DNA from 2 places in the uncultured Porticoccus sp. genome. Region 1 is predicted to be linked to the other one. Evidence: riboswitches for the same ligand, from Rfam matches in the RefSeq annotation. Region 1 holds a riboswitch; the other holds the start of a gene.

What was found. A riboswitch is a leader RNA that binds a small molecule or an ion and turns the genes downstream of it on or off. The one in region 1 is predicted to bind cobalamin.
Region 2: another riboswitch for cobalamin. It lies ahead of AACZ64_RS08010 (TonB-dependent receptor); the one in region 1 lies ahead of AACZ64_RS09075 (ribonucleoside-diphosphate reductase subunit alpha).

What each region holds. Positions count from the first base shown of each region.
Region 1 is NZ_CAXBHS010000008.1:125,046-129,262, forward strand. Features, by position in the region: gene AACZ64_RS09075 (ribonucleoside-diphosphate reductase subunit alpha) at 1-2,328, opposite strand, end outside; cobalamin riboswitch at 2,454-2,684, opposite strand; gene AACZ64_RS09080 (TonB-dependent receptor) at 2,859-4,217, shown strand, end outside.
Region 2 is NZ_CAXBHS010000007.1:86,241-90,457, forward strand. Features, by position in the region: gene radA (DNA repair protein RadA) at 1-1,295, shown strand, start outside; cobalamin riboswitch at 1,365-1,609, shown strand; gene AACZ64_RS08010 (TonB-dependent receptor) at 1,724-3,673, shown strand; gene AACZ64_RS08015 (adenine nucleotide alpha hydrolase) at 3,701-4,217, shown strand, end outside.

The DNA of each region.
Region 1 (4,217 bases):
GGTGACACCGACAATATTGGAGATGGTGGCAGTGGGGGCAATGGCCATGACATTCGAGTTGCGCATACCGTGGCGGGCCACCAGTTCGCGCACCGGCTGCCAGTCCAGTTGGCTGGAGTTGTCGAGGGTGCAATACTCGTCGCCGCGCTGTTGTTCCAGCGATTTCAGGGAGTCGATGGGCAGTACATTCTGATCCCACAGGGATCCTTGATAGCTTTCGTAGCGGCCGCGCTGTTGCGCCAGTAGCGCCGAGGCACGGATCGCATGGTAGCTGATCAGCTCCATGGACTGGTCGGCAAAATACACGGCTTCCACGCTGGCGTAGGGCAACTTCAGGGCGTAGAGCGCGTCCTGGAACCCCATCAGGCCGAGACCCACCGGGCGATGTTTCAGATTCGATTGCCGGGCCTTTTCCACAGCGTAGTAGTTAATGTCGATGACGTTGTCGAGCATTCGAACCGCAGTGAAAACCGTCTGTTCCAAATGTGCCTGATCGAGTCGGCCGTCGCGAATGTGGTTGGGCAGATTGATAGAGCCGAGATTGCAAACGGCGATTTCCCGCTCATTGGTATTCAGGGTGATTTCCGTACACAGATTGGAGGAGTGCACCACGCCCTGGTGTTGCTGGGGAGAGCGGATATTGCAGGGATCCTTGAAGGTAATCCAGGGGTGACCGGTTTCAAACAGCATGGACAACATTTTTCGCCACAGCTGTGTGGCGGGCACGGTTTTGTGCAATGGGAGCTTGCCGTCCCGGGCCAGTTGTTCGTAATGGCAATAGCGCGCCTCAAAGGTCTTGCCGCAGAGATCGTGTAAATCGGGCACATCCTCTGGTGAAAACAGTGTCCAGGACTGATCCTCGATCACCCGCTTCATGAACAGGTCGGGAATCCAGTTGGCGGTATTCATGTCGTGGGTGCGGCGACGCTCGTCGCCGGTGTTTTTGCGCAGCTCCAGAAAATCCTCGATGTCCAGGTGCCAGCTCTCCAGATAGGCGCACACGGCGCCTTTGCGCTTGCCGCCCTGATTGACCGCCACGGCGGTGTCGTTCACCACCTTGAGAAAGGGCACCACGCCCTGGGACTCGCCGTTGGTCCCGCGAATGTGGGCACCCAGAGCCCGCACCCGGGTCCAGTCGTTGCCCAGGCCACCGGCCCATTTGGAGAGCATGGCATTGTCCCGGATACCCTCATAGATGCCGTCCAGGTCGTCTGGAACTGTAGTGAGGTAGCAGGAAGAGAGCTGCGAGTGCCGGGTGCCGGCATTGAACAGGGTGGGGGTGGAAGGCATGTAATCAAAGCATGACATCACCTCATAGAACTCGATGGCGCGCTGGTCGGGATCATCCTCCTGCAGTGCCAAACCCATGGCTACCCGCATGTAGAAGCTCTGGGGCAGCTCCAGGCGCTGTTTGTCCCGGTGCAGGAAGTAGCGGTCGTAGAGGGTCTGCAATCCCAGATAGGTGAACTGCCGGTCGCGCTCCGGCTGCAGGGCGGCACTGAGGCGTTGCAGGTCAAAGTTGAGCATGGCCTCGTCCAGCAGTTCCGCCTCGACGGCCCCGCGAATCCCCGCCTGAAACAGGGCGGCATAGTCCTGTTCACTATAATGGCCGGACAGGCTCTGGTGACAATCAAGGGCCAGGATGACTTCTTCCCAGAGCTGCTCCAGCAACAGATGGGCACAGGCGTGGGAATAGCCCGGGTCTTTTTCAATCAGAGGGCGTGTTGCCATCACCATGGCAGTGGTCACTTCCGCTGCTTTCATTCCCCCGTAGAGGGTGCGACGAATCTGGGCAGCCAGATAGTCGGCGTCCACATCCTCAATGCCCCGGCAGGCGCGCTGTACCCGCTGGTCCATGTCTGTCAGGTTCAGCATCACCTTCTTGCCGCTGCTGTCGACAACCGGCAGTTGTTCGCTGGGTTCGGCATGAGTGGGCGTGGCAAGGCCAGCGGCACTGCGGTTCTGATGGTGTTGCTCCCGATACAGCACATAGGCGCGGGCCACCTTGTGGCACTCACTGCGCATCAGACCCAGCTCCACCAGATCCTGAATTTCTTCGATATGCACACTGCCGCCCGCCGGTAGTCGCTTTTGCAGGCGTTCGATAATTTCCCGGGCAATGGTGTTGACAGTCTGTTTGACCCGCGCCGAACCGGATGCTTCCTGGCCCTCTACGGCAAGGAAGGCCCTGGTCATGGCGATGGCGATTTTTGAGGCATCGAAGGGCACGGCCTGGCCAGTGCGCTTGATCACTTTAAACGGTATGTCTGTAGCGTGTGGGGGCGGCGTGTCCTGCCCGCCAGGGGTGAAGGGTTGGCTGTTCATCATGTCATTCCTGTCGATTTATGCGCGAAATCTTCAGGCTTCGCCAATCGGCGGACGGACAAAATACAACATGGCGGCACGGTGGGGCATTGGTTCCCCGTATGCAGCTGGTGTCCTGAATCGCGAAGACTGAAGCCTTGTTTGCTGGCAGGTCTTCGGACTCAGGGGCATTGCGCATGAAGTTGCGCTGCCTACGGCGACGGCTTCCCGTTCAATTGAACAGTGCCTCGGCGGTGCCGATGTCGCGTTCGTTCCCCATTACCGCTGCGCGTCAGTTCCGGATTTTCACCGGATTCCCTTTTCAGGAAGGCTCATCAAACACAAGATGTGCCAATCCAACCAGCTTTTACGAGCATATCTTGTGTATTTGTGCATGTAAAGTGGTTTCCTGTCCGTTGGCGAATGGAATGCCATGGTCTAGGTCGTCCGCCCAAGGCTGCGACAATTTGTCGCATTGACTGGATGCCGGTGAGCCCCAATTATGCTGCCCCTGAATTCGAATCACTTTCATTTAGATTCGGGCTGGGGAGAAAATGAAAAAAGAAATTCGCTGGACTTCTGTCTTGGCCCTTCCATCCCTGTTCTGTCTTTCAGTGATCTCTGCTCACGCGGAAGACGGTGGCGTCGAAGTGGCCATGGAAACCGCCGCGGCAAGCCTGGAAGAAGTCAAAATCTGGGGTAAACAACCTTCCAGTCGCGAGGCGGGCTATACCAACCCAACCAGTGTATTGACTCGGGAGGATATGGCCAGTATCAACGTGGCGACCACGGAAGATCTGGTGAAATACGAGCCCAGCCTGGTGATTCGTCGCCGCTTCATCGGCGATGCCAACGGTACCCTGGGGATCCGCGGTTCCAACATGTTCCAGACCAGCCGCTCAATGGTGTTTGCAGACGGCGTGCCGCTGCACTATTTTCTCGAGTCACGCTGGAACGGCGCGCCGCGCTGGACCCTGGTGTCGGCCAGCGAAATCGCCCAGGTGGAAGTGGTTTATGGCCCGTTTTCCGCCGAGCACAGCGGCAACGCCATGGGTGGTGTGGTGTTGATCGAAACGGCGATTCCCCAGCAACGGGAGTTTCATGTGGATTGGTCATCCTTTGTCCAGTCCTTTGATGAATACGGTTTCGACGATGATCTGTGGGGACGCAAGGGTTTTATTTCTTTCGGCGACAAAATCGGCGACCTCAGTGTTTACCTCTCTTACAACCGTCTGGAAAACGATTCCCAGCCCCAGTCTTTCTACTATGGCAGTACCAGCGGTTCGCTGGCACCAACTGCGGTCAGTGGTGCAATAGGGGGCGAAGACGACAGAGGCGCAGACCAGTGGTATTTCGGTGATACCGGGATGGTTAAAACCACCACTGACAACTACAAGTTCAAGGCCGGGTATGACCTTGGTGACTGGTTTGCCCTCTTGAATCTGGCCTACGAGGATCGCCGTTCGGATAATGATTCCGCTAATAGTTATTTACGGGATATCGATGGTAATACTATCTGGGGCGGCCACGTAGTTCAGAATGGTGAGCCGTTTTTTGTCCCAGGCAGCCGACTCAATGTCAGTGAGCAGGAGCGCCGCAGCCTTTCGGTGGGGTTGCGCCTGAAGGGAGATTTGACCGACAGTCTGTCAGTGGAAACCAATCTCAGCCACTTTGCCATTATTGCGGATGAAACCCGCAGCTCTGCCCTCAATCCTGCCCACCCAGACCATACTCTGGCTGGACAGGTGCTGGATTACGGCGACACCGGTTGGCAAACTGCCGATCTCAAATTCACTTTGCATGAATTTGGTCTGGACGGCATGCAATGGGTGACGGGCCTGCGCTACGAAACCTACGAACTGAATACCACGGTCTATAACGCCGATAATTATGTTGCCGGCGACAGAACCCGG
Region 2 (4,217 bases), on a different contig from region 1:
CCGACTGCGGTGCATGGAATACGTTGACTGAAGTGCGTCTCGGCGCTGTTGTCACCTCGGGTAGCCGCAGTGGCGGTGGCTTTGCCGGGGCTGCCGACGGTGTGGTGAACACGCTGGCGGAAATCGATCTGGCCGATATTCCCCGTATCAGCGCGGGTAGTCAGGAGCTGGATCTGGTGCTGGGTGGTGGGCTGGTGCCCGGATCCTGCATTCTGGTGGGTGGCGAGCCGGGCGCGGGCAAAAGCACCTTGCTGCTGCAAACCCTCTGCAAACTGGCGGAGAGTCAGGTGGCGCTCTATGTCACCGGTGAAGAATCCCCGCAACAGGTCGCCATGCGGGCCCATCGCCTGGGTCTGCCGGTCAACCGGTTGCAGATCATGGCGGAAACCTCCGTGGAAACGGTCTGTGCCACTGCCGCGCGAGTGCAACCGAAGATCCTGGTGGTTGATTCCATTCAAGTCATGCAGCTTGAAGAAATCTCCTCGGCCCCCGGCAGCGTTTCGCAGGTGCGGGAATGTGCCGCGATGCTGGTTCGCTACGCGAAACAGACGGGCACAGTGCTGTTGCTGGTGGGTCATGTCACCAAGGATGGCAGTCTGGCCGGTCCCAAGGTATTGGAACACATGATCGATTGCTCGCTGATGTTAGAGGGGACCAGCGACAGTCATTTTCGCACCCTGCGCAGTCACAAAAATCGTTTCGGTGCGGTCAATGAGTTGGGCGTGTTTGCCATGACCGACAAGGGGCTGCGCGAAGTGGCAAACCCGTCTGCCATCTTTTTACAACGGGGTGATGAGGTGGCTTCCGGCAGCGTGGTCATTGTGGTCTGGGAGGGCACCCGGCCCCTGTTGGTGGAGCTGCAGGCGCTGGTGGATGACAGTCACCTGAGCAATCCGAGGCGCGTGACCGTGGGGCTGGAGCACAATCGCCTGGCGATGCTGCTGGCGGTGTTGCACCGTCACGGCGGAATCATGGTCGGTGATCAGGACGTCTTTGTGAATGTGGTGGGTGGTGTCAAGGTATTGGAGACCAGTGCCGATCTGGCGCTGATCCTGGCGGTTATTTCCAGCTTCCGCGACCATCCGCTGCCCCGCGATCTGGTGGTCTTCGGTGAGGTGGGGCTGTCCGGTGAGATCAGGCCGGTGCAAAACGGTCAGGAACGACTGCGAGAGGCCGCCAAACACGGCTTCACGCGAGCGATTATTCCCTTTGGCAATGCCCCTCGCCAGCCGATTAGGGGGATGGAGGTGATACCGGTGCGCAAGCTGACCGATGCGCTGGATGCCCTTGGCTAATGCCTCCCTGCCCGCGTCTCTCATGCAAAACCCAAATTGACTTTGCCCGGCTCCGGGCGTAAATTCCTCCACCTTGCTTAGGCAACAGGTTCTCGACGCAGCGTTCAGTGCGTCGAGTGAAACGGGAAGTCGGTGCGCTACATGACGCCAGTCAAAGGCAAACCCGACACTGCCCCCGCAACGGTAATTGAGTGAACCCGCAGTACGGGTTCAAAAGCCAGATCACACAGCCACTGTGCATATGCATGGGAAGGCGATCTGGCAGGGGAAACCGCTCATGAGTCCGGAGACCGGCCTGTCGCTACGCAAACGAACCACGGGGTGTGGTTGCGTTGGTGTCGACAGTTTTTCTGTTCCATCGCCAATGATAACTCCGTGGACTGATCTCACTCAGCACGCGTTCGGGGTCGAACGCCGGAGACCTGTCAATGAAAAAACGTCCCTCCGCCAGTTGCCTGGCACTCCTTGTCATTTCCTGTGCCAGCGCTCAGGCCACAGAAACAGCAATTGACGCTGAAACCGGTAAGAATAATCTTCAGGAGGTCGTGGTCACCGCGTCTCTGGCACCGGTTCAGTTGCAGCAGACCGGTAACGCCATTCATGTTATTTCCGCCCGGGATATCGAAACCAGTGGCGCCGCTGTAGTCAGTGACCTGTTGCGCGATGTGCCCGGTGTCGCCATCAACCGAAGCGGCCCGCTCGGTTCCACGACCCAGTTGAGAATGCGTGGTGCCGAAGGCAACCATGTGCTGGTGTTGGTGGATGGCGTAGAAGTGAACGATGGTGGCCAGGCCGACGAATTTAACTGGGCTCATATGTCCACCGCCGGAATCGAGCGGATCGAAGTGGTGCGCGGTGCACAGAGCGCCCTTTGGGGCAGCGATGCGGTGGCGGGGGTGATCAATATTATTACCCGCCAGACGGAGGAGCCCTTTCAGGCACAGGTCTTCTCCGAGGGCGGTAGCCACGGCATCAATCATACCGGCTTTACGCTCGGGGCCAGTGTCGGAACGGCCCACTTCAATCTCAGTGGATCACACCTGTCATCCGACGGCGACAACATTTCCCGTTCCGGCAGTGAAGATGACGGTTATCGCAACAGCACCCTTAATCTTAATGCCGGCTGGCGACCGCTGGACAACCTGGGACTGTCCCTGACGGCCCGCCAGACAGAGGGCGAAAATGAATTTGATGGCATTGATGACCTGATCACCGGTTTGCCGGAGGACGGCGATCTTGAGTCGGATTTCCGTCAGCGTTTTATACGCGCCCAGGCGGATTTGTCCCTGCTGGATGATCGCTGGCAGCATCGGGTCGCTCTGGCGGTCAGCCGCCACAACAATGAAAACTATACCGATGGCGAGAGCACTGGCTCGAACGCCACGCGAAAAAAACAGTACAGCTATATCACCAGTTTCAGTTGGGATGAGCAGGCCCAGCGCCTGTCGCTGCTGCTGGAACGGGAAACCGAGGATTTCCGCCAGCGAGGCCCGATTCTCTTTGGCGACCCGAATCAGAACCAGAGCCGCGAAACCGACAGTGTGGCACTGGAGTACCGGGTGGTGCTGTGGGATGACCTGACCCTGGGTGCCAGTGTGCGTCACGATGACAACAGCGAGTTTCAGAATGCCTACACGCGGCGCTTTGATGCCAGTTACCGCATCCCCGAATCGGCCACGCGTTTGCGTGCCAGCTGGGGCACAGCGGTGAAAAATCCCACCTTTTCAGAGCGCTTTGGCTTCTATACCAACTTTATCGGCAACCCCGATCTGCGTCCGGAAAAATCCACCAGTTGGGACATGGGTGTCGATCAGTCGCTGTTTGATGGCCGCTTGATGCTCGGCCTGACCTATTTTCGTGCCCGCCTGGAAAATGAAATCAACGGGTTTGTCTATGATCCGGTTGCCTTTGCCTTCACCGCAGAAAATGTCGATGGTAACAGCGACCGGCAGGGTGTGGAGCTGACCTTTGATGCCAGCCTGACACAGACCCTGTCCCTCAAGGGCAGTTATACCTACACGGATGCCACCGAACCTAACAGTGGCGGCCGGGATGTGGATGAATTGCGCCGCCCGCGCCATCTCGGTAGCACCACGCTGAACTGGCAGGTGGCCGAGCGCCTCAATATTGTCCTCAATGCCCAGTACAATGGCCACCAGGATGACCAGTATTTCCCGCCTTGGCCGCAGCCTTCGGCGCGTGTTGAGCTGGATGACTATACACTGGTGAATCTGAGTGCCCAGTATCAGGCGAGCAAATCACTGACCGTTTATACCCGGCTGGAAAATCTGTTGGATGAGGATTATGAGGAAGTTTTTGGCTATGAGTCGCTCGGTTTTGGCGCCATGGTCGGTGTTCGCTACAGTTTCAACCAATAAGTCACCGGATCAGGAGGGCAGGTTGTCGTGACCGATTTGAGCAGACCCGGCAAAACCCGGGTGTTGTTGTCTTGGAGCAGCGGCAAGGATTCCGCCTGGACACTTTATCAGTTGCAGCGGGATCCCACCGTGGAGGTTGTCGGGTTGTTGACCACCTACAATCAGGCATTTGCCCGCTCGGCCATCCACGGTGTTCGCTTGACCCTGGTGCGCGCCCAGGCGCAGGCTGCCGGGTTGCCGCTGGTTGAAATTCCTCTGCCGTGGCCGTGCAGCAACGAACAGTATGAGCAGGCCATGCGTGCCGGGCTGGATGAAGCCATGCAGCGATTCGTACCGGATGCGATTGCCTTCGGCGATCTGTTTCTGGAGGACATTCGCGCCTACCGCGAAAGCCGTATGGCGCAGACCGGACTCGACGTGCTGTTTCCAATCTGGGGCACGCCGACGGATCAGTTGGCCCTGACCATGATCAGCGGCGGCCTGCAGGCCGCTGTCACCTGCCTAGATCCCGCCAGGATGCCCCAGTCACTGGCGGGCGCCGCGT